3 regions of the Vibrio sp. R10-SG3-ISO10 genome follow, and region 1 is predicted to be linked to each of the others. Evidence: riboswitches for the same ligand, from Rfam matches in the RefSeq annotation. Region 1 holds a riboswitch; each other region holds the start of a gene.

The links. Region 1 has a riboswitch for thiamine pyrophosphate ahead of thiC (phosphomethylpyrimidine synthase ThiC). Riboswitches for the same ligand answer to the same signal wherever they lie in the genome.
Region 2: linked by a shared signal. The riboswitch ahead of thiB (thiamine ABC transporter substrate binding subunit) and the one ahead of thiC (phosphomethylpyrimidine synthase ThiC) in region 1 are both predicted to bind thiamine pyrophosphate.
Region 3: linked by a shared signal. The riboswitch ahead of thiD (bifunctional hydroxymethylpyrimidine kinase/phosphomethylpyrimidine kinase) and the one ahead of thiC (phosphomethylpyrimidine synthase ThiC) in region 1 are both predicted to bind thiamine pyrophosphate.

Annotation. Positions count from the first base shown of each region.
Region 1 covers NZ_JCBDHG010000016.1:99,058-103,471, forward strand. The annotation lists gene AC6R16_RS08045 (thiamine phosphate synthase) at 1-407, opposite strand, end outside; gene thiC (phosphomethylpyrimidine synthase ThiC) at 407-2,347, opposite strand; TPP riboswitch at 2,511-2,609, opposite strand; gene crcB (fluoride efflux transporter CrcB) at 2,679-3,062, opposite strand; gene AC6R16_RS08060 (multicopper oxidase domain-containing protein) at 3,171-4,414, opposite strand, start outside.
Region 2 covers NZ_JCBDHG010000023.1:111,557-115,970, forward strand. The annotation lists gene thiP (thiamine/thiamine pyrophosphate ABC transporter permease ThiP) at 1-791, opposite strand, end outside; gene thiB (thiamine ABC transporter substrate binding subunit) at 801-1,787, opposite strand; TPP riboswitch at 1,855-1,976, opposite strand; gene AC6R16_RS18800 (flavin prenyltransferase UbiX) at 2,025-2,651, opposite strand; gene mpl (UDP-N-acetylmuramate:L-alanyl-gamma-D-glutamyl-meso-diaminopimelate ligase) at 2,666-4,018, opposite strand; gene fbp (class 1 fructose-bisphosphatase) at 4,324-4,414, shown strand, end outside.
Region 3 covers NZ_JCBDHG010000022.1:462,974-467,387, forward strand. The annotation lists gene AC6R16_RS15580 (HDOD domain-containing protein) at 1-773, opposite strand, end outside; TPP riboswitch at 941-1,050, shown strand; gene thiD (bifunctional hydroxymethylpyrimidine kinase/phosphomethylpyrimidine kinase) at 1,151-1,981, shown strand; gene AC6R16_RS15590 (ABC transporter ATP-binding protein) at 1,971-2,717, shown strand; gene AC6R16_RS15595 (ABC transporter permease) at 2,710-3,510, shown strand; gene AC6R16_RS15600 (ABC transporter substrate-binding protein) at 3,525-4,414, shown strand, end outside.

The DNA.
Region 1 (4,414 bases):
TCAAATACAGAATTGAGTTTAGACTTAAGGGAAAGTGCTCTCACTTCATCGTTAATGGGATGACGCCAGACATCGAGCTGAAGCACTTCATCCTTTTTATCACAAGCCAAACCATCAGCAATGCCAATATAAATCGCATTAGATGGTTGCTCTGCACAGGCTTCTACCGACAAGCCTGAGCGATAATAAAGTGCAAATGTGTCATCTGACTCAAAGTCGTACCCATCAATGAGATCGGTAGCGATATGTGTAATCTGTTGGTCACGAACAAGCTTAACAGACTGAGTTGGGCTTACACCCAACTCAACCTCTTCGATGCAAAAACCCTGTTCTTTCGCCAACAACAAACATTGCTGAACTAAGCCTGTTAGCTCAATCAATGATGACGGAATTAGGATTTTGCTCATTAGTCACTTACCTCTGCATGAACTGCTGGGTGGTATAGCTCAGAACCTGTCTCTCGGAACTCTTGCGATTTTTGGCGCATACCTTCGAGTGGATCGTCGAGCATTTTGATCGAGATAGCTTGGTCCGCCGCTACTTGTTCAGTATCCTTCGCGTACTCGCGAACCTCTTGTGAGATCTTCATTGAACAGAACTTAGGTCCACACATAGAGCAGAAGTGTGCGACCTTTCCAGACTCTTGAGGTAGAGTTTCATCGTGGTAAGCTCGTGCAGTATCAGGGTCTAGCGAAAGGTTAAATTGGTCTTCCCAACGGAATTCAAAACGCGCTTTAGAAAGTGCATTATCACGGACTTGAGCACCGGGGTGACCTTTGGCTAAGTCGGCCGCATGTGCTGCGAGCTTATAGGTGATCATACCTACCTTAACGTCTTCTTTGTTCGGTAAGCCAAGGTGCTCTTTTGGCGTAACGTAACAAAGCATCGCACAGCCATACCAACCAATCATCGCGGCACCAATACCTGAAGTGATATGATCATAGCCCGGCGCAACATCGGTCGTCAGTGGGCCAAGGGTATAAAACGGCGCTTCATGGCAGTGCTCTAGCTGCTCTTCCATGTTCTCTTTGATCATATGCATCGGAATATGGCCTGGACCTTCAATAATGACCTGAACGTCATATTCCCAAGCAATCTTGGTTAGCTCACCTAGAGTACGAAGCTCAGCAAACTGCGCTTCATCGTTCGCATCGGCTACTGAGCCAGGACGCAAGCCATCACCAAGAGAAAGCGCCACGTCATACTTGGCACAAATTTCACAAATCTCGCGGAAGTGAGTATATAGGAAGCTTTCCTGATGATGTGCTAAACACCATTTCGCGATAATAGAACCACCACGAGAAACAATGCCAGTGACACGTTTTGCCGTCATAGGCACATAGCGAAGCAATAACCCTGCGTGAATAGTGAAGTAATCGACGCCCTGCTCTGCTTGCTCAATCAGAGTATCGCGCATCACTTCCCAGTTGAGGTTTTCCGCAATGCCGTTCACTTTTTCAAGCGCTTGGTACATTGGCACAGTACCGATCGGCACCGGACTGTTACGTAGAATCCACTCACGAGTTTCGTGAATATTACGCCCAGTAGACAGATCCATAACAGTATCGCCACCCCAGCGAGTCGCCCATACGAGCTTCTCAACCTCTTCCTCAATTGAAGATGTCACTGATGAATTACCGATATTAGCGTTTACTTTAACTAAGAAGTTACGCCCAATAATCATTGGTTCAGATTCTGGGTGGTTAATATTGGAAGGGATAATCGCTCGACCTTCTGCGACTTCTTTACGAACAAATTCTGCAGTAATGTCTTTGGGTAAGTTGGCCCCGAAGCTTTGACCAGGATGCTGTTGATTCAGCACCTCATCGCGATAATGAGCGCGACCCATATTTTCACGTAGGGCGATGTATTCCATCTCAGGGGTAACGATACCCTTGCGCGCATAGTGCAGCTGAGTGACACACTGACCATCTTTAGCACGTCTAATTCGTGGCAAATTGCCATAACGTAGCTCATCAAGCGTCTCGTCTTCTAAACGCTCCTTAGTGTATACCGAGCTAACATCGTCGAGTAATTCAGTATCAGCTCGTTCTTCAATCCACCCTTCTCTTAGCTTTGGTAGGCCGCTGTAAAGGTCAATAGTGTGTTCTGGGTCAGTGTATACACCGGAAGTATCGTAAACACGTACAGGCTCATTAGGTTCGAAAATAGGCGCTTCTTTTGTGCCTCCGATAAGACTATCCGCGAGTGAGATTTCTCGCATAGGCACACGAATATCTGGGCGTGAACCCTCTACATAGACTTTGCTTGAATTTGGGTACGGCTGTACCGAAAGTGTATCAATGAACTGTTTTGCTTCCAGTCTCGCTTGTTTGCGACTCGACATAGCATTTTTCCTTGCTTTGTTATTCTTAGATAAAAAGTAATGGGATAAAAATGCTTGGCGGAAAGATGCGACAAGAGGAATCGAATTATGACCTTATTAGTGTGCACTAATGGTATATAACAACATTCGACTATTTGATAGGTAACCAGACAGAACTCTGGTGTAGATATCTTCTCTTGTTCCCTTCGCAGATTTTAATCTGATCAGGTTCAACGGATCCCGAATTAACGGTCTCAGCCTTATGGCACTCCGACAAGTAATTGCAGTATATAAAAACGGCTTGGGTAAACCAAGCCGTGATGAACAATAATTAGCTAAATTTTAACCAACATTAGCTCTTGATGAGTATTTGAAAACCAATCCATGCAGCAGAAATGCTTAAAAAGACATTCAACAACACATTCAAACCCATCTTAAAAAAAGCGCCTTGCTGCATTAGAAGCACATTATCCATAGAGAACGTAGAGAAGGTGGTGAGTGCACCTAGAAAGCCCAATCCGATAATTTGGCGCCATGGCTCGGTGGCTAACATATCATTTTCAAATGCCGCAATAAGCAAACCCATAATGAAAGAACCAACCACGTTAACAGCTAGCGTACCGTAAGGAAATCCGCGCCCAAGAAGTGCAACACAAAGCTCAGAAACAAGATAACGAGAGCATGCACCAAATGCACCACCGAGTGCGATAAAACCCAATATTGAAAACTGACCCATAATTCCTCCGATTGACTGGGTGTATTGTAGCCAAAATACAAGCTCACGGAAGATCATAAATTAAGATTTAGCCATTACTAACTGCAAACATTTTAAAAGTTACAGGAGTCACTTTACTTCAATATACCCCATTAGTCCGGTTTTCATATGCTCGATCACATGACAGTGATACATCCACCGCCCTGGATTATCCGCCACGAACGCTGCGATAGCCGTACCGTTTTTGCCTAGTAAAACAGTGTCAGTATGGAAAGGCTGTTCGACCTTTTTTCCATTGAGCTCCAAAACTGTGAATGTATGACCATGGATATGAATTGGATGATGATACTGAGTGATATTCTTGAGATAGAAAATATAAGTTTTACCCAATTGCAATGAAGCGAGTGGCGCGGGGATATTATCTTTCGACATCCCTTCCCAAGCCCGTTTGTTGGTTAACCAAAACTTAGGAACTGACTTACCATCTTTTCCAACCGGTGAAATTGCTCCTTCCCATTCAAATACGAAATCAATTTTCTCCGCATTGGCCAAATCAAGATCAGGCACTGGATTAAGAGGAAGTTGAGGGATCGGTCTGTGATCGGAAAGATCAGACCTGATCGCTTCAAACTCACACAGAGGAAACGGAAATCTGCCTTTCATGTATCGGACGTAAACGGACTCTCCTTGCTTTGGAGCTCTTAAGGCAAGGTCAACCCTCATACCTGGACCAATTTTATGTTGAGAGAGCTTATAGGGAGTTTTAATCGGGTTACCATCGATGGCTATCACCCATGCTTCCGCCCCTTCAATAGCAATCGGATAGGTAATGGTATTATCGACGTTAGCGATACGCAGCCGAGTAGTGGCATTTTCCTTTAATTGATACATAGGCTCATGTACACCATTAACACTGCTCCACTCTCCGGGGGTTCCCATTCTCGCGCTAAGACGAGGGATCATTAACTCTTTCCACTGCCCCTGTTTATCAAGGTGCCAGTGCTTAAGCATCAACTCGTGTTCTTCATCAAACTCTACTGGAACCGCTTCTTCGACGATGATCAGTCCCACTAAACCCATACCAAGTTGCTTGACGCTATTCATATGTGGGTGATACCAGAAGGTGCCTGCATCAGGTGGGGTAAAGCGATACTCGAAAGTTTCACCCGGCATGATTGGTGCCTGACTTAAGAATGGTACACCATCCATTTCTATTGGAACTCTCAGCCCATGCCAGTGAATCGTGGTTGGCTCTGAAAGCTTATTGGTAAATCTGATCGTAACTTCTTGTCCTTGACGACAACGAATCGTTGGGGCTGGAATCTCACCATTAAATCCAAGTACATTCGTTGTATAACCAGGTACTAGTTCAG
Region 2 (4,414 bases), on a different contig from region 1:
GAGGTGACTGAAATCGGTTTCGCTAATCGCTGAATAGTCAACGCCATAACACCGCAAAGCATCATTTGCCAAATAGCCAATAGCGCGCCAGCTTGGAGATCGAAATCAAACTTAATAGCTTGATAGATTGCCAGCTCGATCGTGGTTGACTTAGGCCCACCACCGAGTGCCATTACGGTAGCAAAACTGGTGAAACAGAGCATAAACACCAAGCCGCTGACATGAGGTAATTGCTGACGTAGCCGCGGCCATTCTATCCAACGAAACTTATCCCAGTGTCCCATGCCGAGATGGGCGCATAGTTTATGCTGCTCTTGTGGGATAGAGTCGAGCGCCTGCAACAATAACCGGGTCGCATAAGGAAGATTAAAAAACACGTGCGCCAATAAAATGCCATTGAGCCCATATATTGAGAACGGCAACTTGCTGTCTAAACTTTTGAACAGATCGGAAATCAAGCCGCTATTGCCATAAATGGCGAGCAGACCAAACACCCCGACTAAGACAGGCAACACCAGTGTGGTAGCAAACAGTTTGAGTAACAGGGACTTACCAGCAAACTGACGGCGAGATAACGCGTGCGCGACTGGGATGGCAAGGCCAACACTGAGCAAAGTAGATAGAAAAGACTGATAGAAACTGAATTTGGTGACATGTCGATAGTATGGATCGCTCCATACCTGACTGATATCTAACGATGGCGCGTTAACCAGTAAGGCACCGAGAGCAGAAACGACAAAGGTCGCGATAAATATCGCGACCCATAAGCCAATTTTTGGGGTATTACGCAAAAGAGCCTCTTAGAATGTCAGCGCACTTTGCCATTCGCGAATCCAAGATTTACGATTTTCGGCCACTTCGTCGGCGCTAAAGGTCAGTGCTTTGCTTGGTAGAGTCAGGCTTTCAAAACCTTCAGGCAGTGCAACCTCAGTGACTGGGTACATCCAGTTGCCTGTTGGCATTGCTGATTGGAACTCATCACTTAGAATAAAGTTCATGAACTCATCTGCTAGCTTTTGATTTTTAGACGCTTTTACTTTCGCAGCCACTTCCACTTGAGTGTAGTGACCTTCGGCAAAATCAGCGGCGGCATACTTGTTGTCACTTTCGGCAATCAAGTGATAAGCAGGAGATGTGGTGTAAGAGAGAACCAGATCAGACTCACCTTCGAGGAACATTGAATACGCTTCAGACCAACCTTTAGTGACGGTTACGGTTTTCTTGGCAAGATTTTGCCAAGCCTGAGTCACATCATCGCCGTAAACAGACTTCATCCACAGCATCAGACCTTGCCCTGGTGTTGAAGTGCGTGGATCTTGATAGATCACTTTCAGATCATCGCGTGATTCCACCAGTTCTTTTAAGCTTTTTGGTGGGTTAGCTAGCTTCTCTTTGTTGTAAACAAAAGCAAAGTAACCGAAATCATAAGGGACGAAGGTTTTGTCCGCCCAGCCATTTGGCAAAGCAACCTTGCTGGTGTCTACGCTATGTTCAGCCAACAAACCTGTTTTTTTCGCTTCCGCCATCAGGTTGTTGTCTAAGCCTAAAATAATATCCGCTTTGCTGTTATCGCCTTCTAAACGCAGACGGTTAAGGATAGAGACACCATCATCCAATGCGACGAAATTAACATCACAACCACAATGCGCTTCAAATGCTTTTTCTACGATTGGACCTGGGCCCCAATCGGCGGCAAAAGAGTCGTAGGTATAGACAGTTAAACTGTTTTCTGCGGCTGTCGCTGGAACTGTCGCTAGCACTGCTAACGCAAGGGAACTTATTGAAATGGTGCTTAGAGTGTTTTTCACTGCTCGCTCTCTCCTTGTTTGAGCGGCACAGGTTTGAGAAGCGGAGTTCAAATCCAAACTCAATTCCTACGCCAGCATTATCTGGTTCAGGTACACGGGTCCCAAGCGATGGCTCGATCTCAGCTGACGCTAACATAAGTTAGGTCAATAGCTCCCCGATGAGTAACGGTCGAATTGTAATAGTTATGTGACTCAATAGCTAGCGCCGTTCACATATCAGCTCTGACGGGAGTCATAGCCCCAGCGAGGAACCAATCCTTGATCTACTCCTAGGTGGTCGAGAATACGCGCGACCATAAAATCAACCAGATCATCAATCGATTTCGGTTGATGATAAAAACCTGGTGCAGCAGGCATGATGGTCACGCCCATTTGTGACAGCTTGTGCATGTTCTCGAGATGCAGGGTAGAGAATGGCGTCTCGCGAACCACCAACAGTAGTTGACCACGCTCTTTCATCACCACGTCTGCGGCACGTTCAATCAGGTTATCAGACATACCGTGCGCAATCGCCGCAACGCTGCCTGCTGAGCAAGGACAGACGACCATCTGTTTCGGCGCAGCAGAGCCAGATGCCACCGGAGAGAACCAGTCATCTTTACCGCATACAATCAGCTTGTCTGGGTCGCAATTGAGATGCTCAACCAAAGTTTGCTTAGCCGAATCAGGATTAGCTGGCAGTTTAAGGTCATGTTCAGTTGCAAGCACCACTCTCGCAGCGGATGAAACAAGCAGATAAACTTGATAATCAGCAGCCAGAAGGCGCTCTAATAGGCGTAAACCATAAGGAGCACCAGAGGCACCGGTAAAGGCTAAGGTGATGGCTTTTTGTTGTTTAATCATATAAAAAAACTACACTATTGCTCTAGCTTTGCCAGAAGCTTATTGTGAATACCTTCGAACCCGCCATTGCTCATAACCAAAATCTGGTCACCCGAACTAGCACTAGCAACAATTTGCTCCACTAGCTCATCGACATTATCTGAGGTTTGCGCAGGTTGATCACATTGAGCTGCAATATCTTCCACCGACCAATCAATCGAGTCGGGTTGATATAAAAACACCTGATCGGCTTTTTGTAACGAAGCGGCCAACGTATCCTTGTGAACACCTCGCTTCATTGTAGCGCTGCGTGGTTCGAGTACCGCGATAATTTTGCTATCGCCGACCTTATTACGTAATCCACCGAGCGTCAGTTCAATCGCGGTCGGATGATGGGCAAAATCGTCGTAAACCGTGATGCCATTGACCTCACCTTTGATCTCCAAGCGGCGTTTGGTATTGATAAATTTGGCTAAAGATTCACAGGCTAAGTCTGGGGTAACGCCAACATGGCGCGCTGCGGCTATCGCCATCAAAGCATTATCTACATTGTGATCACCAACTAGATTCCAGTTCACGCTACCTACTTGCTCGCCTTGGAACAATACGTTGAACTGCGAGCCATCAATATTTATTTTCTCCGCCTGCCAGTCACCTTGCTCACCACTAAACTCAGTTTCGCTCCAACAGCCGCGCTCAAGCACATCTTGTAGAGCACTATCTTGTTTCGGTGCAAAAACACGCCCATTGCCCGGCACTGTGCGAACAAGATGATGAAACTGACGTTTTATCGCTTCAAGATCGTCAAAGATATCGGCATGATCAAACTCTAGGTTGTTCATAACTAAGGTGCGTGGATGATAGTGCACAAACTTAGAACGCTTATCGAAAAAAGCACTATCATATTCGTCTGCTTCAACAACAAAAAACATGCTTTCACCAAGACGAGCTGAAATTCCGAAGTTACCCAAAACACCACCAACCAAGAAACCCGGCTTATAGCCACAGTCTTCTAAGATCCACGCCAACATACTAGACGTTGTGGTTTTTCCATGAGTACCAGATACCGCTAATACCCAACGGTCATGAAGTAAGAACTCTTGCAGCCACTGAGGACCAGAGGTGTAACGCAAGTTATGATTCAGCACATACTCGACACATGGATTGCCGCGGCTCATCGCATTACCAATCACAACTAAATCAGGTGCTGGTTCGAGTTGCGACGGGTCAAAGCCTTCTATAATTTCAATACCTTGAGATTCGAGTAGAGTACTCATTGGTGGATAAACATTGGCATCACACCCTGTGACTTTATGCCCCAATTGACGTGCTAATACAGCTGCACCACCCATAAAAGTGCCACAGATCCCCAGGATATGAATATGCATAGAAAAGCCTTGTTCTAAGCGGAAAATATTGTCCTCATTATGGCGACAATATGGCAAAAAGCGAACTACTTTAGCCACCTTAATAAAGAGAATTGACTCACTGATTACGCTTTGCTCACTAACTCATCTCCCATCGCTGTGAAAACTGTTGAAAGTTTACTAAAAAATTTGAGATCTAAGACAGTTAGTTCATTACCAATAAAAAGATCTAACTTTTACACTTATCTCGGGTAGTCATAAAAGCTCCGTTAGAGAACGAGACATCCCATTCCCCCTATCTATGAGCGACTTTTAAAGGAAAAACCATGTCTGGAATGCGCACCCTTGGCGAGTTCATTGTTGAAAAACAAGCGGACTTCCCCCACGCTAGCGGTGATCTATCATCCCTACTCTCTT
Region 3 (4,414 bases), on a different contig from region 1:
GTTGGTGCAAAGGCAGCTGAAATATGCAACAAGCGAGAGTCCGGGTGTTCGGTAAGGTAGCGAGCTTTGCCTTCTTCGCTTTCGAGCAGATCCCAGTCGCGATGAATCGAACGGGCCAAATGAAGAGTGGTGGCCATTTTAGGAGAAATCTCGGCATCTCGTGGCTCCGCAAAATTTGCAATGGCGTCGACCATGTCATCAGGGAAGCGCCAAGTTTTGGCTAGTTTTGCTCCAAGAGTAGGTGCTGTGATATCTAATATTTCTTCCTGAACCGCAATGGCACTTTCACCCGCTTCGGCTCTTTCTGCAATGGCTTTTGCTTGCTCTGGAACTAACGTATGAATCATCAACTCGCCAATGTTGTGTAATACGCCCGTTGTGAAAACTTCATTGCTATCCATGCCTGTCTCAACGGCAATTTTGCTAGCAATAATCGACACTTCGAACGTTTCTTCCCAGTATTTATCCATATCTAATGTTTTAATTCTAGGGAAGGCACTAGAGAGAACTGAAGCGACAACTAATGTTCTCACGGGGCCTGTTCCAACTCGAAGTAAGGCTTCATTTATCGAAGATACGCTTTTGCTTCCTCCAAAATGAGCTGAATTGGCAAGACGGAGCAATCTAGCGCTAAGAACTTGATCCGTTGCTATTTTATTCGCTAGTTCTTTAAAGTCGACATCACTTGTGTTGACCATATCGAGAAGCTCTTGAAGTACCTTCTGGATTCTCGGTAACTCGTTCAGTCGAGATAGTAGTGCCTCCTGGCTCATAGCTCTCTCCTTAATTCCATGTGAGCTAAGTTACTATAGTTCAGAAACTTATCCTGTTACAAAGATAAGCAATCAATACCATATGTGCGGGCTAATGTTTTGTTTGTTTTTTGTAGCATCGCACCAAATAAGTGATGCACTAAATTTACTTTTATTGTTATCATCTGCGGAAATAGTCGGGGAGCCTACCCAATAGGGAAAGGGCTGAGATCGCGAAGCGAGACCCGTTGAACCTGATTCAGTTAGCACTGACGTAGGGAACTATGCACACTAATTCCATTTCTCGGGTTTAGTGTACTCGCATTCGATAGTAAGTCTCTTTATGAGCGTTCTTTTCGTGGTCGAGAGTTCCTATACGTCTTGTAGTAGGAGCATCTATGCCACATTCACAAGACACAACACCTATTGTATTAACCATTGCTGGCTCTGACAGCGGTGGCGGCGCAGGCATCCAAGCGGATATTAAAGCGATGTCAGCGACAGGCAGTTACGCGTGCTCTGTCATTACAGCCATTACTTCGCAAAACACCCGAGGCGTGACCGCCATTCACCCGATTCCATTAGCGCATATTGAAAGCCAGCTCGATGCTGTATTTACTGATTTGAATGTCGTCGCGGTTAAGGTTGGTATGCTGGCTGATGCCGAAATCATCAAGGTTGTGGCGGCTAAAATACGTCAATACCAACCTAAGCATCTCGTGGTTGATCCTGTCATGGTTGCAACAAGCGGTGATCTATTACTAGAACAATCGGCAATCTCTACGCTCAAACAAGAACTGCTACCACTCGCGGATCTTATTACCCCGAACCTGCCTGAAGGGGCGGCTCTGATTGGTGGTGAGGTTCCTCAAGATGAAGAGCAAATGGGGGCGATGATCGAGTCATTACGCACGCTTGGGGCGAAAGCAGTGCTGCTTAAAGGTGGGCACTTAGAGAAAGACCAAAACAGTAATGATCTCCTTATTGAGCAAGAAAGCAGTGAGTTATTGAGCGCAAAACGTGTCGCGACCAAAAATACGCACGGTACAGGTTGCACCCTCTCTTCTGCCATTGCTTCATACCTTGCTCAAGGTAACCGTCTTCATAAAGCGGTGTATCTTGGTAAGCAATATATCTCTCAAGCCATTGCGCACGCCGATCAGTTAGATGTGGGTCAAGGTCATGGCCCAGTGAACCACTTTTTCTGTGGCCACACCAATGTGCGCTAAAGCGATCGGGATAGAGCTCAAGGCGTCACAGCTTCGCTATCTCGATAGCCCAACCCCGACCCTAACTGGCTTAGATATGCACATCCCAGCTGGGAAGTGGACAAGTCTGCTAGGTCGAAGCGGCTGCGGTAAAACCACGTTGTTGCGCTATTTAGCGGGTTTACTTGATAGCAAAGTGGAATGGAAGGGGACCCTTAAGCTAAGCCAAGGGCAAGACTTACATGAGCAAATTGCCTACATGGCCCAGCAGGACCTATTACTGCCTTGGTTAAATGTCATAGATAACGTTATGTTAAGCCGTAACTTTGGTGCGCAAAATGTTAAGCATGACAAAGCACTTCAGTTGCTTGAACAGGTTGGGTTAGCTGCCCATGTTAATAGTATGCCTGCTCAGTTATCTGGGGGAATGCGTCAGCGTGTTGCCCTTGCGCGTACACTGATGCAAGACAAGCCTGTTGTGCTAATGGATGAGCCTTTTTCAGCGCTAGATGCCGTCACGCGCCATAAGTTGCAATCCTTGTCTGCCACGTTACTCAAGGGCAAAACCGTTGTGCTGATTACCCACGATCCCCAAGAAGCAGTACGTTTATCGGATGCGCTCTATTTGCTTCAGGGTGTACCTGCTTATGCGCACTCGTTGGACGTTCCTGCCTCACTGCCTCCGCGCGAGATAGATGGTGAGTGCGCAGCTTTGCAGCGAAGTATTCTAGACAGGTTGGAGCAAGACTATGAGTAAGGTATCGAATCTAGAACTTACGTTGCCTAATAAGAGAATCAACGCTCAGGTGACACATCCAATGGTGCGTATGACGGTTAGCCTGTTGGTGATTTTGGGCATTTGGCACAGCGTTGTGGTTTTGTTTGATATACCAAGCTTCATTTTGCCTGCTCCGCTAGATGTCTTCGAGCGATTGATTTCACGTTTTGATGTACTCATGAAACACACTCTTGTTACTGGGCAAGAAATCATACTGGGTTTACTGCTTGGCCTCTCTATGGGGCTTATCTTTGCACTGCAAATGTTGCTGTTTAAACCATTAAAACGTTGGTTGTTACCCATGCTTATTGCGAGCCAAGCAATTCCGGTGTTTGCCATTGCGCCTGTACTGATGCTTTGGCTTGGGTACGGCATCGCGTCCAAGGTGGTGATGGCGGCAATCATTATCTTCTTTCCTGTGACCACTTGTTGCTATGACGGTTTGCGCAATACACCAACGGGTTATCTCGATCTCGCCAAGACAATGGGAGCAAGTAAATGGCAGCTATTAAGACACATACAACTCCCTGCTGCGCTGCCAACTTTGGCCTCAGGTATTCGAGTTGCCGTTGTGATTGCACCGATAGGTGCCGTAGTCGGAGAGTGGGTCGGTTCAAGTGCGGGTCTTGGCTACCTAATGCTTCAAGCGAATGCACGCATGATCATCGATGAAATGTTCGCCGCATTATTCATCCTCGCTCTGCTTTCCGTTTCTCTCTATTTCATTACAGACAAACTACTTAAAAAATTTATTCCTTGGGAAAATCAATAAAGAAAGGATACTCCGTGAAAATAACCAAAAAAATCAGTGCAGTGGCACTACTCACCTCACTATTATCAGCGAATGCCATTGCAGAAGAGAAGAAGCTCACTCTAATGCTCGATTGGTTTGTTAACCCTAACCATGGGCCAATCGTCATTGCTAAAGAGCGTGGTTACTTTAAACAGCAAGGTATAGAAGTAGAGATCCAAGAACCTGCCGATCCAAGCACGCCGCCAAAACTTGTCGCGGCGGGCAAAGTCGATTTAGCGATTTCCTACCAACCCAGCTTGACCATTGATGTCGCTGCCGGATTACCACTGATTCGCTCAGCGACACTGATTGCGACGCCACTTAACACCTTGATGGTGCTAGATAACGGCAAGAACGACAATCTGGCTGACCTAAAAGGCAAAAACATAGGTATTGCGATTGCGGGCAACGAAGAAGCCACCATCGGTACTATGCTGAGCCAAGAGGGTGTGAAGTTTTCAGACGTGAACATCATCAATGTTGGTTGGGCGCTCTCTTCTTCATTGGCATCGGGCAAGGTTGATGCGATTTGGGGCGGTTTGCGTAACTTTGAAACCAACCAACTTGCGCTAGAGGGTTACAAAGCGAAAGCCTTCTACCCAGAGGAGCACGGCGTGCCTGCTTACGATGAGTTAGTATTTGTCGCTAATGCGAAAACCCATGATGCTGAAGCCATCAAGTCATTCAACAAAGCGTTGGAGCAAGCAACTACCTATATCGTTAACCACCCGCAAGCCTCTTGGAAACAGTTTGTCGCTTACGCACCAGATACCTTGAATAATGAACTTAACCAACGTGCTTGGAATGATACCTTAACTCGTTTTGCGCTGCGCCCATCTGCGGTCGACCTTAAGCGTTATGATGACTACGCCGAGTTTATGTA